3 regions of the Idiomarina solivarensis genome follow, and region 1 is predicted to be linked to each of the others. Evidence: predicted binding sites of a transcription regulator. Region 1 holds the regulator's gene; each other region holds the start of a gene.
The links. The regulator NrdR, encoded in region 1, represses ribonucleotide reductase genes. The targets are predictions, from matches to a motif close to AAACACNANATNTNGTGTTT.

Region 1 (6,016 bases):
AAGGCTCCCTTTTTCACTTTACTAACCAATTGGTTTGTATTTAATGCGGTGCGGCTCCATAGCCTGCTCACCGAATTTTTCTTTCATGTAAGCTTCGTAGTCGCTGTAGTTACCTTCGTAGAACACCACTTCGCCTTCGTCACGGTAATCCAGAATATGCGTGGCAATGCGGTCAAGGAACCAACGGTCGTGCGAAATAACCATAACAGAGCCAGGAAACTCGAGAATGGCTTCTTCCAATGCTCGTAAGGTTTCTACGTCTAAGTCGTTGGTCGGCTCATCGAGTAACAATACGTTGCCACCAGCTTTTAACAGCTTGGCTAAGTGCACGCGGTTACGTTCACCACCCGACAACTCACCAATGCGTTTTTGCTGATCAGTACCACGGAAGTTGAAGCGGCCTACATAAGCGCGGCCGTTCACTTCAAAGCTACCAATTTTCAAAATATCGTTACCGTCGGTTATTTCCTGGAATACGGTTTTGCTGTCATCCATGTTGTCACGGAACTGGTCAACACTCGCCAACTGAACCGTTTCTCCAAGCTCGATAGAACCGCTGTCAGGTTTTTCCTCGCCGCTTATCATTCGGAATAAGGTTGATTTACCGGCACCGTTTGGACCAATAATACCGACAATAGCGCCTTTCGGAACGCTAAAGCTTAAGTTATCAATGAGCTGACGTTTTTCGTAAGCCTTGCTGATGCCATTAACCTCAATGACTTTATCACCCAGACGAGGACCTGGCGGGATAAACAGTTCATTGGTTTCGTTACGTTTTTGGTAGTCGCCGCTTTGCAATTCTTCAAAGCGGTTAAGACGCGCTTTGCTTTTCGCCTGGCGGCCTTTCGGGTTAGTACGCACCCACTCCAACTCTTGTTTGATAGTGCGCTGACGAGCTTTCTCTGAACGCTCTTCCTGTTCCAGACGCTTTTCTTTCTGTTCCAGCCAGGACGAGTAATTACCTTCCCATGGAATGCCGTAACCCCGGTCAAGTTCCAGGATCCAGCCCGCAACGTTATCAAGGAAATAACGGTCGTGGGTAATAGCCACTACGGTGCCGTTGTAGTCGTGCAGGAAGCGTTCCAGCCAGGCGACCGATTCAGCATCCAGGTGGTTGGTCGGCTCATCCAGAAGTAACATGTCAGGCTTCGATAACAATAACCGACAAATGGCTACCCGGCGTCTTTCACCACCCGATAAGTTGCCTATTTTGGCATCCCATTCAGGCAGACGAAGTGCGTCAGCCGCACGCTCTAGAATATTTTCAATATTATGACCGTCTTTTGCTTGTAACAAAGCTTCTAATTCACCTTGTTCTTTTGATAACGCATCAAAGTCAGCATTTTCGTCGGCGTAAGCGGCATAAATTTCATCAAGCTTTGCAAACGCTTCTTTAACGTCGGCAACGGCTTCTTCAACGGTTTCTTTTACCGTTTTATTCTCGTCCAGTTGTGGTTCCTGCGGTAGGTAACCAATTTGAATACCGGATAAAGCACGAGCTTCACCCTCATATTCGTTATCAATGCCTGCCATAATGCGCAGCAAGGTTGATTTACCCGCACCGTTAACACCCAAAACACCAATTTTGGCGCCGGGGAAAAACGATAGAGAGATGTCTTTTAAAATGGTTTTCTTCGGTGGAACAACTTTGCTCACCTGGGACATTGAATAGATATATTGCGCCATAGCGACGTAAAATCCTTCTTATCAACAAAAAAGTTACCCCATAGTTTACTGTTATTTACGAACATCCCCAAACTTTGTTGTGCTGAACTAGGCATGCATTTGTGTTTTAAGGTAAAATGGCGGGAAAATTAAGACCATTTAATGATTTGGAGAGCTGTAATGCTGAAATCTGAGATGAACATTGCCGACTTTGATGCGGACTTATGGCAGGCGATGCAAGGCGAAGTTGAACGTCAGGAACAACACATCGAACTGATTGCATCAGAAAACTACACCAGTCCGCGGGTTATGCAAGCTCAGGGCTCGCAGCTAACGAACAAATACGCTGAAGGTTATCCACATAAACGTTATTACGGTGGTTGTGAGTTTGTTGATAAAGTTGAAGATTTAGCTATTGAGCGTGCGAAACAGCTATTTGGCGCTAAATACGCAAACGTACAACCGCATTCAGGTTCTCAGGCGAATACAGCTGCTTTTATGGCGCTGATGGAAGCTGGCGATACGTTTTTGGGCATGAGTCTCGCTCATGGCGGTCACCTGACTCACGGCTCCGGTGTTAATTTTTCAGGTAAATTGTATAACGCGGTTTCCTACGGTCTGGATGAAGCCACAGGCGAAATTGATTACGTCGAAGTTGAAAAGCTGGCGCAGGAGCATAAACCTAAAGTTATCGTTGCTGGTTTTTCCGCGTATTCAGGTATTGTCGACTGGAAAAAATTCCGTGAGATTGCGGACAAGGTTGATGCTTACTTAATGGTGGATATGGCTCATGTGGCGGGTTTAATTGCTGCAGGTGAATATCCGAATCCGGTGCCTTATGCGCATGTTGTCACAACGACTACTCATAAAACCCTGGCAGGGCCTCGCGGTGGTTTGATCATTTCCGGTAGCGACGACGAGAAATTACATAAAAAATTAAACAGTGCGGTCTTCCCGGGGAATCAAGGCGGTCCTTTATGTCATGTTATCGCCGGTAAAGCTGTGGCTTTTCAGGAAGCGTTACAGCCTGAATTTAAAGAATATCAAAAGCAGGTACTGCTGAACGCTAATGCAATGGTTAAAACGATGCAGGCGCGAGGTTATAAAATCGTATCCAATGGCACACAGAATCACTTGTTCCTGGTTGATCTAATCGACAAAGACATTACCGGTAAAGACGCCGATGCTGCGTTAGGTAACGCATTTATTACCGTGAACAAGAATGCGGTTCCTAATGACCCCCGTTCTCCGTTCGTGACATCCGGGCTGCGTTTAGGTACGCCGGCTATTACTCGCCGTGGTTTTAACGTGGCAGAGGCTGAGCAAGTGGCTAATTGGATTTGCGACGTTCTGGACGATATTTCTAACGAAGATAAAATTGTTGAAGTTCGCGAGCAAGTTAAAGCGTTATGCGCTAAGTTTCCGGTTTACGGTTAGTTACCAGTAACAAAGCGCACTTAAAGGAGTCAGGCAATGCATTGTCCATTTTGCGGCACACAAGATACTAAGGTTATCGATTCGCGATTGGTTGCGGATGGTGCCTCTGTTCGTCGCAGGCGTGAGTGTAATCATTGCAAGGAGCGCTTTACGACCTTTGAAACTGCTGAGCTGGTTATGCCGCGAGTTATAAAAACTGATGGCTCGCGTGAACCGTTTAACGAAGATAAGCTGCGCAATGGCTTGTTAAGAGCGCTTGAAAAGCGGCCAGTAAGTCTGGAACTTATGGAGCAAGCTATTAACAAAATTAAGTCGAGCATCCGTTCAACCGGTGAGCGCGAAATCAGCAGTAACTTTATCGGTAGTCTGGTTATGGAGAATTTGAAGCAGGTCGATAAAGTGGCTTATGTTCGTTTTGCTTCCGTTTATCGCTCCTTCGAAGACATCCGTGAGTTTGGTGAAGAAATAGCGCGCCTGAATGACTGACTTAGAACAACAACGGTTTGATCATCAAATGATGCACCGGGCTCTCGTATTAGCGCGGCGCGGGCTGATGACAACTCGTCCTAACCCGGCTGTAGGCTGTGTCATCACAATGGGTTCTGACCTTCTTGCCGAAGGTTGGCACCATCAAGCCGGCGAACCTCATGCGGAAGCCCATGCTTTACGTATTGCCGGACAACGAGCCAAAGGTTCTACCGCTTATGTCACACTGGAACCCTGTAGCCATATTGGACGAACGCCCCCTTGTGCGGACGCACTAGTTGAAGCCGGAGTTGCGCGGGTGGTGGTGGCTATGCAGGATCCCAATCCACGGGTTAGCGGTAATGGTGTTAAGCATCTGCAACAAGCCGGAATTCGCGTCGATGTCGGAATTTTGCAGTCCGCAGCCGAGCGTTTAAACCCAGGCTTTATTTCCCGAATGACGCGTCAGCGTCCTTGGTTGACCCTGAAGATGGCGACATCGCTGGATGGAAAAACGGCCTTGTCTGATGGTCGAAGTCAGTGGATTACCTCTGCTGAAGCTCGTAGCGACGTGCAATTTTTCCGAGCACAAGCGGATGCTATTTTAACCGGCGCGACCACTGTTCTGGCTGATAATCCGAAGTTAACCGTGCGCGCCGAACAGTGGCCAAAGTTGCGTCAATTACCTGAACCACTTAAACAACCGGTGCGTATTATTATCGACAGTCAACATCGAGTGACTGATGAAGCAACGCTATTTGAATCTCCGGCACCGGTTTGGTTGGTGCGGACAGTAGCGGGTCAGGGTAGCCGGCATCCGCACTGCCACGAACTGCTTATCGACGCTGATAACGACGGCAAGGTTTGCCTGAAAGCGTTGATGATCGAACTAGCGAGACGAGAAATTAATCAGGTATGGACAGAATGTGGCGCGAACCTGGCAGGCGCCCTTATTGACCAGCAGCTATGCGACAGACTTATGATTTACAGCTCGGGTCAGATATTAGGCCACCACGGTCGCTCGGTGATCGACATGAGCGAACCAATGAATTTAGTGTCAGCACCAAGGTTTAAGGTTATTGATCGTCGGCAGGTAGGGCCAGATCAACGCTTGGTTGCCGTACCTCATACACAAGAGTAAAGGGTAAAGCGTTATGTCACTGCATAGCACAGAAGAAATTATCGAAGACATTCGTCAGGGTAAAATGGTTATCCTGATGGACGACGAAGATCGCGAGAACGAAGGCGATATTATTATTGCAGCCGAATGCGCAACGCCTGAGTCTATTAATTTTATGGCCCGTTATGGTCGTGGACTTATTTGCCTGACACTGACAGAAGAACGTTGCAAGCAACTCAACCTGCCATTAATGGTGGATAAGAACAACGCACCTTATGCTACAAACTTTACTGTTTCTATTGAAGCGGCAGAAGGGGTGACGACTGGGATTTCAGCAGCCGATAGGGCAAAAACGGTGTTGGATGCTGTAAAGAAAGACGCTAAGCCAGAAGATTTAGTGATGCCCGGCCATATCTTTCCGTTAAAAGCCAAGTCCGGTGGGGTACTGAATCGTGCAGGTCATACCGAAGCGGGATGCGATCTGGCGCGTTTAGCCGGGTTTGAGCCTGCGTCTGTTATTGTGGAAGTGCTGAATGAAGACGGCACCATGGCCCGTCGTCCGGATCTTGAAGCCTTTGCACAAGAGCATGATATTAAGGTCGGTACTATTGCCGATCTCATTGAGTACCTTTCCATACGGGAAAAAACCGTAGAACGAGTAGCTGAGTGTGACCTGCCTACTGCCTTTGGTAAGTTTCGGTTAATTACTTATCAGGACACTATTGATCAGCAGGTGCATTATGCGCTGGTTCACGGAGATCTTTCGGAAGACAAAGCAACCAATGTAAGGGTTCACTTACAGGATACCTTCCACGATACCTTTCTGACCGAACGCGCTGCTAAGCGTAGCTGGCCAATTCAAAAGGCTATGTCCTATATCGCTGAGCATGACGGGGTGTTGGTGATTATTGGTCGTCAGCAAACAGCGGACAACATTATTGCTCAGGTGCGAGAATTTGAAGCGCAGGACAGAGGTGAGCACAAACCGACAGCATCAGCATCGAATGCGTCTCGTAACGTTGGTTTAGGCTCTCAGATTTTGGCGGATCTTAACATTCATCAAATGCATTTAATGAGTTCGCCAAAACGGTATTCCGCGTTGTCTGGTTTCGGTTTGGAAGTGGTCGACTTTATTGAAGATAAAGATTAAAAAGTATAACGCTTCTGAAATTCATTCAGAAGTGCCTGGTGAGTTGGTGTGGCAATACCCTCTGACTCACCGGCGCTAATCAAATAGCCGGTTAATTGCTGTATCTCAGTACGACGATGCTGCTCAACGTCTTGCAGCATGGACGAATGGTTCAATGCAGTTTCCTGGGCCACACGAAT
Region 2 (6,016 bases), on a different contig from region 1:
AGACTCTTGCGGTGCGACTTGAACGTTGTCTGATACCAGATATTTGTTCATCCAGGGCAGCGGATTAGAACGCTGGTTTTCAAACGGGGCATCGAAGCCTATGGCCTGCATACGTAAGTTCGCAATATATTCTACGTACTGGCAGAGCATGCTTTCGTTCAAACCAATCATTGAGCCGTCTTTAAACAGGTAATGTGCCCACTGTTTTTCCTGCTTCACTGCCGTCATGAAAATTTCGTAGGCATCATCACGGAGTTCCTCGGCAATTTCTTTCATTTCCGGGTCGTCTTCGCCGTACTGCCATAAGTTGAGAATATGCTGAGTGGAAGTTAGGTGGACGTTCTCATCACGGGCTATCAGCTTAATGATTTTTGCGTTACCTTCCATTAATTCGCGTTCTGCAAAAGCAAATGTACAGGCGAAGCTGACGTAAAAACGAATGGCTTCCAGCGCGTTAACCGAGTTAATGCACAAAAACAGTTTTTTCTTTATTTCGCGCTGGGTCACGGTGTGAGTTTTACCATCAACGACTACATCGCCTTCACCGTGGGTTTGCAACAACTGAGTGTAAAAAATCAGATCGTCGTAGTATTTAGAGATGTCATTCGCGCGAATTTTAATTTGCTCGTTAATAACGATGTCTTCAAATACTTCACTCGGATCACTAAACAAGTTACGCAAAATGTGAGTGTACGAACGCGAATGTATCGTCTCAAAGAATGACCAGGTTTCTATCCAGGTTTCTAACTCAGGAAGAGACACGATAGGCAATAGCGCGATATTCGGAGAGCGGCCCTGAATAGAATCTAACAGTGTCTGGTACTTCAGGTTAGAAATAAATACATGCTTTTCACTGGCGGTCAGTTTATTAAAATCGATGCGATCTCGGCTGACATCAATTTCTTCAGGTCGCCAGAAAAAGCTGATTTGCTTCTCAATAAGCTTTTCGAAAATACTGTGCTTTTGCTGATCGTAGCGAGCAACGTTAACGGAGTTGCCTAAAAACATAGGCTCCGTTAACGGATTATTCTGCTCTTGGTTAAACGTTGAGTACGACATTCGGTAAAGTCCTTCTTATTAAATTTTACAGGCACCGCCGGCACAATCGTCATCATCTTCAATAATAACTTCTGTTGGCTGGGCTTGAGGCTTATCGGCACGTTGACGTGCAGCAATGTCGGACTGGTTATCTGCAGCACCATCACGAGTATTGTGATAATAAAGTGTTTTTACCCCAAGCTTATAAGCCGTTAATAAGTCTTGCAGAAGCTGCTTCATTGGCACTTTGCCCGCTTCGAACTTACTTGGGTCGTAGTTGGTGTTTGCAGAAATTGTCTGGTCAACAAACTTTTGCATAATACCGACCAGCTCAAGGTACCCTTTGTTACTCGGGATCTGCCACAGCAGCTCGTATTTGTCTTTTAAGTTCTCGTAGTCAGGAACAACCTGTTTGGTCACGCCATCTTTTGACGATTTAATGCTGACAAAGCCACGAGGAGGCTCAATACCATTAGTTGCATTAGAAATCTGCGAAGAGGTTTCTGATGGCATTAAAGCCGATAAGGTTGAATTACGCATGCCGTGTTGTTTGATATCCGCACGCAGCTTATCCCAATCCAGATGTAATGGCTCGTCGCACACCTTATCCAAATCTTTCTTATAGGTATCGGTTGGCATAATGCCTTGAGAGTAGGTGGTCTCATTGAACTTAGGACAAGCACCTTTTTCTTTTGCCAGGTTCATCGACGCCTGCATCAGGTAGTATTGTATAGCTTCGAAAGTCTGGTGAACCAGACCGTTAGCCGAGCCGTCTGAATATTTAACGCCGTGCTTGGCTAAGTAATAAGCGAAGTTGATGACACCAATACCCAGAGTACGACGATTCATGGTGGCATTGTAAGCCGCCGGAACTGGGTACTCCTGATAATCTAACAGGCTGTCCAGGGCCCGAACCGCTAGGTCTGCGAGGTTTTCAAACTCACCGAGGTTTTCGATTTTACCTAAGTTAAACGCCGACAGCGTACACAGAGCAATTTCGCCTTCTTCATCATTCACATGACTTAATGGCTTGGTTGGCAATGCAATTTCAAGGCACAGGTTACTCTGGCGGATAGGAGCGACTTTAGAGTCAAACGGGCTGTGCGTGTTGCAATGGTCAACGTTTTGTACATAAATACGACCGGTGCTGGCACGTTCCTGCATAAACAGACCGAACAGTTCAATGGCCTTAATACGCTTTTTACGGATGCTTTCATCCTGTTCGTACTGAAGGTACAAGCGCTCAAACTCGTCCTGGTCTTCAAAGAAAGCATCATAAAGGCCCGGTACGTCAGACGGACTGAACAAGGTAATGTAGTCATCTTTAATCAGACGTTGATACATGGTGCGGTTAAACTGTACGCCGTAATCTAAGTGGCGAACTCGGTTCTCTTCAACACCCCGGTTGTTTTTCAGGACAAGTAAGCTTTCAACTTCCAGATGCCAGAGTGGGTAGAACAGGGTAGCCGCGCCTCCACGAACGCCACCTTGTGAACAGCTTTTAACCGCTGTCTGGAAGTATTTATAGAACGGAATACATCCGGTGTGAAACGCTTCGCCGTTACGAATAGGGCTGCCTAAAGCGCGAATACGACCAGCATTAATACCGATACCGGCGCGCTGTGAAACATATTTCACAATGGCGCTTGCAGTGGCATTAATAGAGTCAAGGCTGTCACCGGCTTCAATTAAGACGCAAGAACTGAACTGACGAGTGGGCGTACGTACACCTGACATAATAGGTGTTGGCAGTGAGATTTTAAACTCGGAGGCCGCATCATAGAAACGTTTAACGTAGTCCATGCGAGTGCTTTTCGGATAGTCAGAAAACAGACAAGCCGCCACTAAAATGTATAGAAACTGAGCACTTTCATAGATATCACCGGTGACCCGGTTCTGAACCAGATATTTATTTTCTAGTTGCTTAACCGCCGCATAAGAGAAGTTCATGTCACGCCAGTGATCCAACACCTCGTCCATTTGGTCGAATTCTTCTTCACTGTAATCGTCCAGCAAATGTTCGTCGTAGCGATGCTCTGCGACCATCTTTTTCACATGGTCGTACAGCCGCGGTGGTTCAAATTTACCGTAAGCACGCTTGCGTAAATGGAAGATGGCCAAACGCGCTGCCATGTATTGATAATCAGGCGCTTCTTCTGAAATCAAATCGGCTGCAGCTTTAATGATGGTCTCATGAATATCTTCAGTTTTAATACCGTCGTAAAACTGAATGTGAGATTTAATTTCGACCTGAGAAGCTGAAACATTATTCAGTCCTTCAGCGGCCCACATTATGACCCGATGAATTTTATCGAGGTTTAGCGGTTCGCGTTCGCCGCTGCGTTTTGTAACATAAAGTTGCTCGTTCATTTTGCGCCGACTCTTAGCTTTTTGTTATAGGTTTGTAGCCACAAGATATAGTGCTTATTAGTTGTACAGAGCGATATTTACACAATATCTAGTGTGTCTGGGATGGATTGTATGCTAGGTCTAACTGCCAATACGATCAAGCGAATTTACGGCTAAAAATTAAATAATTTTAATTTCGAAATCTTGATTTTTTGTCAGCCTTTAACTGGCGTGAGTTTGCGCCGTAAAGCGTGCTATATAATTTTTTTGTCTTTCAAAAGAGGTTTATAGATCAAGAGTTATCAATGGCCAGTAGTTGCAGTAACTCCAATGGCGATGCAATGTGATAGTCGGCTTGCCAGCGTTGGGGTTGGTCTTCGTTGCTAATATAACCATATTCAGCCAGCACGGTGACCATTCCGGCATTACGACCCGCTTCAATGTCCCGCTCAGCATCGCCGACATAAAGGCAATCTGCTGGCTCTACACCCAGTTTTTCAGCGGCGTAGAACAGTGGATCGGGCGAGGGTTTGGAAACACTCAGCGTGTCTCCGCTAACGACAATTTGGATTGCTTCAAATGCCGGAAAGTGCGGCAGTAACTGTTGCGTTAGCCTTTCGGGTTTATTGGTGACTATGGCGACTTTTATCGATTCACGTTGCAACACAGCCAGTAACTCCAAAACGCCGGGGTAGGGTTGGGTATGAAGGGCAATATTGTTTTTATAGGCGCTTAGGAATGCATGCCGCAATTCCGTTTCCATATGCGCGTAATCGTCAGCGAAAGCCAATTGAAGTAAGCCTCTGGAACCATGAGATGCTTTCGGTGTAAATACCTCAGCGTTTATGGGCGGACGTTCATATTGCTCACAAACTGCGTTTAGCGCAGCGCCTAAATCCGGTGCGGTATCAAGCAAAGTTCCGTCTAAGTCGAACAAAACTGCTTTCACCGGATAGCTTCTATCAAATGTCGCCATCGGTTACTCCGGCTTTCTTAAAGCGACGATGTAATTCACATCGACATCTTTTTCTGAAAGCACGAAGCCTTTCAGTGGATGAAAAATAAGGCCATTAATTGCAATATCTTCCAACGCAGCCTGATCGGTCATACGTAAAAGCTCTGAGGGCCGAATGAAGCGTTGGTGCTGATGAGTGCCTTTGGGTACCCAGCCTAAAACGTGCTCGGCAGCGACAATTCCCAACAGCCAGGACTTTACATTCCGGTTGAGCGTAGAGAAAAACACTCGTCCACCGGGTTTTAGTGCTTTAGCGCAAGCTTGTATGATAGCGCTAGGATCCGGCACATGTTCAAGCATCTCCAGACAGGTAACAATGTCGTAGCTTGCGGGTTCTTGTTCCGCTAGCGTTTCTACGGCAACGCACTGATAGTCAATTTGCTGTTTACTTTCTAACGCGTGCAGGCGGGCGACTTTTAATGACTGCTCAGCCAAATCAATACCGGTGACCTGGGCACCACGTTCCGCCATTGCTTCACTCAGTAGTCCGCCGCCGCATCCTACGTCCAGAATCCTTTTTCCGAACAACCCCTCAGCATGATTTTCAATGAAGCCCAGCCGCACCGGATTGATTTTATGCAAAGGTTTGAATTCTCCATCGGGATCCCACCAGCGCGAGGCGAGGGCTGAAAACTTGGCGATCTCTTCCGGATCGACGTTTTTTTGTTCAGTTTTAGAGCGACTGGTGGTCATAGATTATGCGTCTTTAAGAGATGGATAACGCGGCTAGTCTACCTCAGGCAAAGAATAAGAAAAAGAGGGTGCGAGACTCGGTTGGGATGGGTACAATGATTGGATCAAAATAACAATGAATATGCGGATCTATATTTAGGGAATAAACTATGAGCGATCTAGCCAGAGAAGTGTCACCGGTTAATATTGAAGACGAACTAAAAAGCTCGTACCTCGATTACGCCATGAGCGTCATTGTCGGGCGTGCTTTACCAGATGTTCGTGACGGTCTGAAACCAGTACACAGACGCGTTCTGTTCGCAATGAACGAATTGCGCAACGACTTTAATAAACCGTATAAAAAGTCAGCCCGTGTTGTTGGTGACGTCATCGGTAAATATCACCCTCATGGCGACAGCGCCGTTTATGACACTATTGTTCGTATGGCGCAGGATTTTTCCTTACGTTATATGCTGGTAGACGGCCAGGGAAACTTTGGTTCGGTCGATGGTGATTCAGCAGCCGCAATGCGTTATACCGAAATTCGCATGGCGAAAATTGCTCACCAGTTATTAGCCGATCTGGATAAAGAAACGGTCAACTTCGTAGACAACTACGATGGTACCGAGCGTATTCCGGACGTATTACCCACCCGAGTGCCTAACCTTTTAGTGAATGGCTCTTCGGGTATTGCCGTTGGTATGGCGACGAATATTCCACCGCATAACCTGACTGAGGTTATCGACGGCTCGTTAGCGATGATTGATAACCCGGATATTGATGTTGAAGGGTTAATGGAATACATCCCGGGTCCAGACTTCCCAACGGCTGCCTCAATTTCAGGGCGTAGCGGCATTATAGAAGCCTACAAAACTGGCCGTGGTCGTATCCATTTACGTGCTCAGGCGGAAGTTGAAGTTGACGAAAAAACGGGCAAGGAAA
Region 3 (6,016 bases), on a different contig from region 1:
GCAAGCTGGTGAAGAGCATCAGTGCCAGACCAATGTTCATGGTCCAGAAGGCCATTTTCATCAGTTTCTCGTCGAACTGCAGGTTCGGACGAATGTAGCGCAGTATTAGCAGTACAAAGCCCAGTGCCAGGAAGCCGTACACACCGAATAAAGCTGCGTGTGCGTGAGTTGGCGTGGTGTTCAGACCTTGTACGTAGTACAGCGAAATAGGCGGGTTTATCATAAAGCCTAGTACGCCGGCGCCGAGCATGTTCCAGAACGCAACGGCAACGAAACACAGTAATGGCCACTTAAGGCGTTGCATCCAGTCTGCACGTTTTTGCAGGCTGTAGTTTTCCCAGGCTTCATAGCCCAACACGATAAGCGGCACCACTTCCAGAGCAGAGAAGGTTGCACCAACCGCCATGACCGGGGTGGTAGTACCTGCAAAGTAGAGATGGTGGAAAGTACCCGGTACGCCACCCAACATGAACAACGACGCTGAAGCAAGCGCAGCAACAGTAGCCATACGTCGGGAGACCAGTCCCATGCTATGGAAAATGAAGGCTAGTGAGGCAGTGGCAAATACTTCAAAGAAGCCTTCTACCCATAGGTGAACAATCCACCAGCGCCAGTATTCCATGATAGAAATGTGAGTACGCTCTCCGTAGAAGAAGCCGGCACCGTAGAACAGGCCAATAGCAACAACAGAAGCAGTAAATAAAGCCAGTAAGTTCTTGTCGCCTTTGGTTTTAAATGCACCGACAACACAGCGCATCATGAGTATTAGCCAGAAAACGATACCGAGGAACTTACCAATCTGCCACAGACGACCTAAATCGACGTATTCATAGCCCTGGTGACCTAACCAGAAGTTCAGGTGTTCAGGCATGATTTGCGCTATGGCTAACCAGTTACCGATAAAGGTACCTGCGACAACCAGAACCAATGCCCAGAACAGGATGTCGACACCCAGTTTCTGATACTTAGGATCTTTACCACCGTTAATAATCGGGGCAAGGAAGAGCCCTGCAGACAGGAATCCGGTCGCGATCCAGAACATAGCAGCCTGAATATGCCAGGTGCGGGTGAGTGAGTAGGGGAACCACTCGGAAATATTAATACCGTAGAATTCTTGTCCTTCTACTGTGTAGTGCGCGGTAAGACCACCCATTAACACCTGGAAAGTGAACAGAGCAACAACGATAAACAAATATTTGCCCAAGGCTTTTTGCGATGGAGTCAGCTTAACCTTAGCAATAGGATCATGCTCTGGCGCAACCAGTTCCTCTTCTTCTTTGTCGCGTAAGAATGCCCACGCCCAAATTAAGAAACCAATACCGGCAATTAACAGAATAACACTGACAATTGACCAGATAATGTTTTCTGCGCTTGGCACGTTATCTATCAATGTTTCATGTGGCCAGTTGTTGGTATAGGTGATGTCTGCACCAGGACGCTCAGTAGCAGCTGCCCATGCTGTCCAGAAAAAGAAGTCATTCATTACCGCGCGGCGAGCTTCCGAAGGCAGAGTGTTTTCCTTCATTGCATAGCTTACGCGAGTAGGACGAAGCTCCGGGTCATCGCTGAACAGTTTTGAGTAGTACTCACCGGTTTGCTCAATAGCCTGGATGCGTCGTTCACTAAGAATAACGGTGTCTGAGGCTTTGTCGTAGGCGTTGGTGCGATACTCTTCCTTAAGTTCGTACTCAAGTTGGTTCTGTTGTACACCAGTAAGCTGTTCATAAGGCTTATCGAAGACTTCGTGGGCGCGAATGTCTAACCAGGCTAGCAACTCACGGTGTAGCCAGTCAGCTGTCCAGTCAGGGGCTTGATAAGCACCATGTCCCCAAATGGAACCGAGCTGCATGCCGCCAACCGACTGCCAGGCTGTTTGTCCATCTAAAACCGATTCCTCGGTTGCAATTACGTTACCATTAGTACTCATGAACTTATCCGGAATAGGCGGAGCCTCCCGGTAAACTTCCGTTCCAAAATACCCTAAAACGCCAAAGGTAATTGCAAGAACTGCAATTAGTGTCCACCAAAGCTTACGATACCCGGCCATTGTTGACCTCCTTGATGCTGAACAGCTTCATGTTGTTACTCCATAGGTTTATGAACAGAGAATTTCGATTAATTCACTATGCGCTGACCTAATAGCAATATTGAGGCCATAATTTAACTAATTGATTATTATTAGAAATATATTCATAAGGGTTCTAATGACTGAGTTTTGCTAGGTTGTTTTCACTGTTAGGGTTAAAAGTACCTTAAAGGTTATTTATACCCTAAAAGAGGTATTGCTTCGGAGTAATTGGGCGAATGCTTCTTTCTGCTTAAACCTTGAGCGGGATCAAAGCACTCTTAGCAGAGTCTCCTATGCTAGAAACACAATATGTAGTGCTTAGTTTTAAATAATTAACGATATATGGTGTTTTATGCCGGTTTACCCTACAAGCTTACATTACAGTGCGGAGCAAATTGTCTGGCAGGAGGTTCCTGGAAAGGTTGCCTTAGCGTACACCATTACCGGCTGCCCGGTTGGCTGTAAAGGTTGTCATAGCGTCGATAGCTGGCCTGTGGGAAGCGGTTCGCCGTTGACCCGCGAGCATTTGGCAACGCAGCTGCAAAAATACCATGGACTCATCAGTTGCGTTTTATTTCTGGGCGGTGAATGGCAGCCCGCAGCACTACTCAAATTACTAAAGCAAGTAAGAAATGAAGGCTTAGAGACTTGCCTATATACCGGCTATGAAAATGTCTTACTGACGCTTCGTGAACAACTGACTTATTTGAAAACAGGGCCTTGGATCGCATCCCGGGGAGGGCTGGAAAGTCCAACGACCAACCAACGCTTTTATGATTTACGGACACAGCAGTTATTGAACTGCGAGTTTCAAACAGGAGAATAATTATGTTGCGCTTAAACGAAGAACAAGTCACTGGCAAAGTCGATTTCATTCATGAGTATCTGCACGCACAAAACGCGGCTGACGGCTCTAAAATGGATGCAAACGCCAACGTCACACAAAAGAATATAGCAACGCTTGAAGCCGAATTAATGAAAGACTTCTTTGTGCAAGTTAACCGCAAACAGGTCAGCAATAAAATTAGTGAGCTTTTTGGTCATGATTTGGCGAAAGAGTATGTTCGTCAAATTGAAGATCACGAAATTTACGTACACGACGAGACCAGCCTGAAACCCTACTGTGTTTCGGTCACCATGTACCCATTTTTACGTGACGGCTTAACCAAGCTTGGCGGCGAATCTCTGGCGCCTAAGCATTTGGAGTCATTCTGTGGGACTTTTGTTAATTTTGTTTTTGCCGTCAGTTCGCAGTTTGCCGGTGCTGTGGCTACGGTCGAGTTTTTAACTTATTTCGATTACTTCGCCCGCAAAGACTACGGTGACGACTATTTAAACACCCACCGTCACCAAATAGAAAATCACCTACAACACGTGGTTTATGCGCTGAATCAGCCTGCGGCGGCGCGGGGTTACCAGAGTGTGTTCTGGAACATTTCTATTTACGACCAGCATTACTTTGAGAGCATGTTTGGCGAATTTGTCTTCCCAGCCGATTTCACTAAACCCGAGTGGGAGTCAGTGAGCGCATTACAGGACTTCTTCCTGGACTGGTTTAATAAGGAACGGGAGAAAACTATTTTGACTTTCCCAGTCGTGACAGTAGCCATGCTGACAAATGAAGGGAAATGCAAAGACCAGATGTTTGCCGAAAAAATAGCTGGCGAAATGGCAAACGGGAATTCTTTCTTTGTTTATTTATCTGATAATGCCGACTCGTTAGCGTCGTGTTGCCGACTACGTAGCGAAATTAGCGACAATACGTTTTCTTATACCTTGGGTGCCGGTGGGGTTGCGACAGGCTCCATTAATGTTATCACCATGAATATGAATCGACTGGTGCAGGATGGCCGGGACTTAGAGGTAGAAATCAGAAAAATCCATAAATATCAGGTGGCTTACAGAAAGCTGATGGAAGAATACAAAGAAGCGGGTCTGTTAACGGTGTATGACGCGGGCTTTATTACTCTGGACAAGCAGTTTCTGACGATTGGCATTAACGGCATGGTTGAAGCGGCGGAATCGCAAGGCATTACTGCAGGGAATAATTCGGGCTATAAAGACTTTGTGCAGAGCCATTTGAAAGTGATTTATGACGCTAATAAAGAGGCTAAAAAAGAGTACGGTTATATGTTCAACACCGAGTTTGTACCAGCCGAAAACTTAGGTGTTAAAAACGCCAAATGGGATAAGGCGGACGGATATCAGGTAAGCCGTGACTGCTACAACTCGTATTTTTATGCGGTAGAAGACGATGATGCCAACGCGCTGGATAAGTTTGTGCTTCATGGTAAAGAGCTTATCGAGTATCTGGATGGGGGATCAGCGCTGCATTTAAATATGGATGAAAAACTGAATACCTCAGGCTATTTGTCATTACTCAATATTGCGGCAAAAACAGGGTGTAATTACTTCTGCATTAACGTCAAAATCACCATTTGTAATGCCTGTGAGCAGATTGATAAACGCACCTTAAGTGAATGCTCCAGTTGTGGTTCTGCGGACATTGATTATGGCACCCGGGTTATTGGCTATCTAAAACGCGTGTCGGCATTCAGTGCGGGCCGCCGTAAAGAACACCATTTGCGTCACTACCACCGCAAGCAGCCTGCAGAGGTTGCTGTGGGGGCTGCTCAGGCCAATATCGGTCTGCGTAAAGCCAGTTAAAATACCGCAAAGTACCCACAAAGAGGGAGTTGATCTCCCTCTTTTTTCACGCCTTAAATTTGTGCCTTTATGCTATTCTCCGCGCACTTCCGGAAATTTAGGTGAAGCCATGGAAATCAATAGCTATAAAGACTTTATCAACGCAGCAAAACAACAACACGAGCCACAACGCTTGTTGTTTGTACTGGCAAAAGCGCAGCTCCCCGAGCAACCGACGGACAATCAGAAAAAGCAATTCGAAACACAGGAAGGCGGCACCTTAGAGCCGGTACTGTGTGTCGACAAATTGCCCGAAGAAGTTGAGGACTTTTCTGCTCTGGTGGAAGAATCTAAACGTACGGATATTGATTGGGACATCGCGTTTATTAGCGCAATGGACGGTCGCGGAGGTCATCCAATTTCAAGTGACGAAGCCAGCCAACCATTGGAAATGATGGTGCAGCAAATTCAGGCCGGCATGATAAAACACTTTTTAACCATTAACCGACAAGGAGAGTTGGTGCAGTTACTGTAGAGGGAAACTGCGCCCTATGCGGCCATGACAAAATTTCTGACTACCGTTATTTCACTGTTTTTTTCGGTATCGGCACTGGCGGCAGAGTCCGCCTCCTCTCCTATTGATTTAACCCAGTCTACCGTTGGCTACACCGCCCTTATTATCTTTGTTCTTGCGTATATACTGGTCATGGGCGAAGAAAAGCTCCATATGCGAAAGTCAAAACCGGTGTTGGTTGCTGCGGGCCTTATCTGGATTTTAATTGGCTGGGTGTATACCGGTGAGCAGGCTGCGGTCGCAGAATCCGCGTTCCGTCATAACCTACTGGAATTTGCAGAGTTGATGCTCTTTCTGTTGGTGGCAATGACTTATATAAACGCAATGGAAGAGCGCCGGCTATTCGATGCATTACGAGCCTGGTTACTGAAAAAGGGCTTCAGTTACCGCAAATTGTTCTGGATAACCGGTATTCTGGCCTTCTTTATTTCCCCCGTTGCAGATAACTTAACCACAGCACTATTGATGTGCGCGGTGGTGATGAAAGTGGCTCAGGATGACAAAAAGTTTGTGGCTTTATGTTGTGTCAGCATTGTAATTGCCGCTAACGCGGGCGGGGCCTTTAGTCCCTTTGGTGACATCACCACGTTAATGGTCTGGCAGGCCGGCCAGGTGACGTTTACCGAGTTTCTGCGTCTGTTCTTGCCATCGGTCGTAAATTACTTAGTACCAGCAATTGTGATGAGCTTCTTTATTGAGAATAAGAAGCCAACCACACTGCATACCGA

Region 2: the regulator NrdR is predicted to act here: its motif matches at 3,445-3,464, upstream of nrdA (class 1a ribonucleoside-diphosphate reductase subunit alpha).
Region 3: the regulator NrdR is predicted to act here: its motif matches at 2,369-2,388, upstream of nrdG (anaerobic ribonucleoside-triphosphate reductase activating protein).

The regions. Positions count from the first base shown of each region.
Region 1 covers NZ_JAVFHZ010000008.1:18,443-24,458, forward strand. Annotated here, with positions in the region: gene ettA (energy-dependent translational throttle protein EttA) at 22-1,686, opposite strand; gene glyA (serine hydroxymethyltransferase) at 1,846-3,102, shown strand; gene nrdR (transcriptional regulator NrdR) at 3,139-3,588, shown strand; gene ribD (bifunctional diaminohydroxyphosphoribosylaminopyrimidine deaminase/5-amino-6-(5-phosphoribosylamino)uracil reductase RibD) at 3,581-4,708, shown strand; gene ribBA (bifunctional 3,4-dihydroxy-2-butanone-4-phosphate synthase/GTP cyclohydrolase II) at 4,722-5,837, shown strand; gene RBK99_RS12190 (ketopantoate reductase family protein) at 5,834-6,016, opposite strand, start outside.
Region 2 covers NZ_JAVFHZ010000001.1:296,963-302,978, forward strand. Annotated here, with positions in the region: gene nrdB (class Ia ribonucleoside-diphosphate reductase subunit beta) at 1-1,059, opposite strand, end outside; gene nrdA (class 1a ribonucleoside-diphosphate reductase subunit alpha) at 1,078-3,408, opposite strand; gene RBK99_RS01430 (HAD family hydrolase) at 3,680-4,363, opposite strand; gene ubiG (bifunctional 2-polyprenyl-6-hydroxyphenol methylase/3-demethylubiquinol 3-O-methyltransferase UbiG) at 4,367-5,095, opposite strand; gene gyrA (DNA gyrase subunit A) at 5,245-6,016, shown strand, end outside.
Region 3 covers NZ_JAVFHZ010000004.1:94,156-100,171, reverse strand. Annotated here, with positions in the region: gene RBK99_RS08030 (nitric-oxide reductase large subunit) at 1-2,047, opposite strand, end outside; gene nrdG (anaerobic ribonucleoside-triphosphate reductase activating protein) at 2,421-2,894, shown strand; gene nrdD (anaerobic ribonucleoside-triphosphate reductase) at 2,897-4,735, shown strand; gene RBK99_RS08015 (ribonucleotide reductase subunit alpha) at 4,845-5,249, shown strand; gene nhaD (sodium:proton antiporter NhaD) at 5,274-6,016, shown strand, end outside.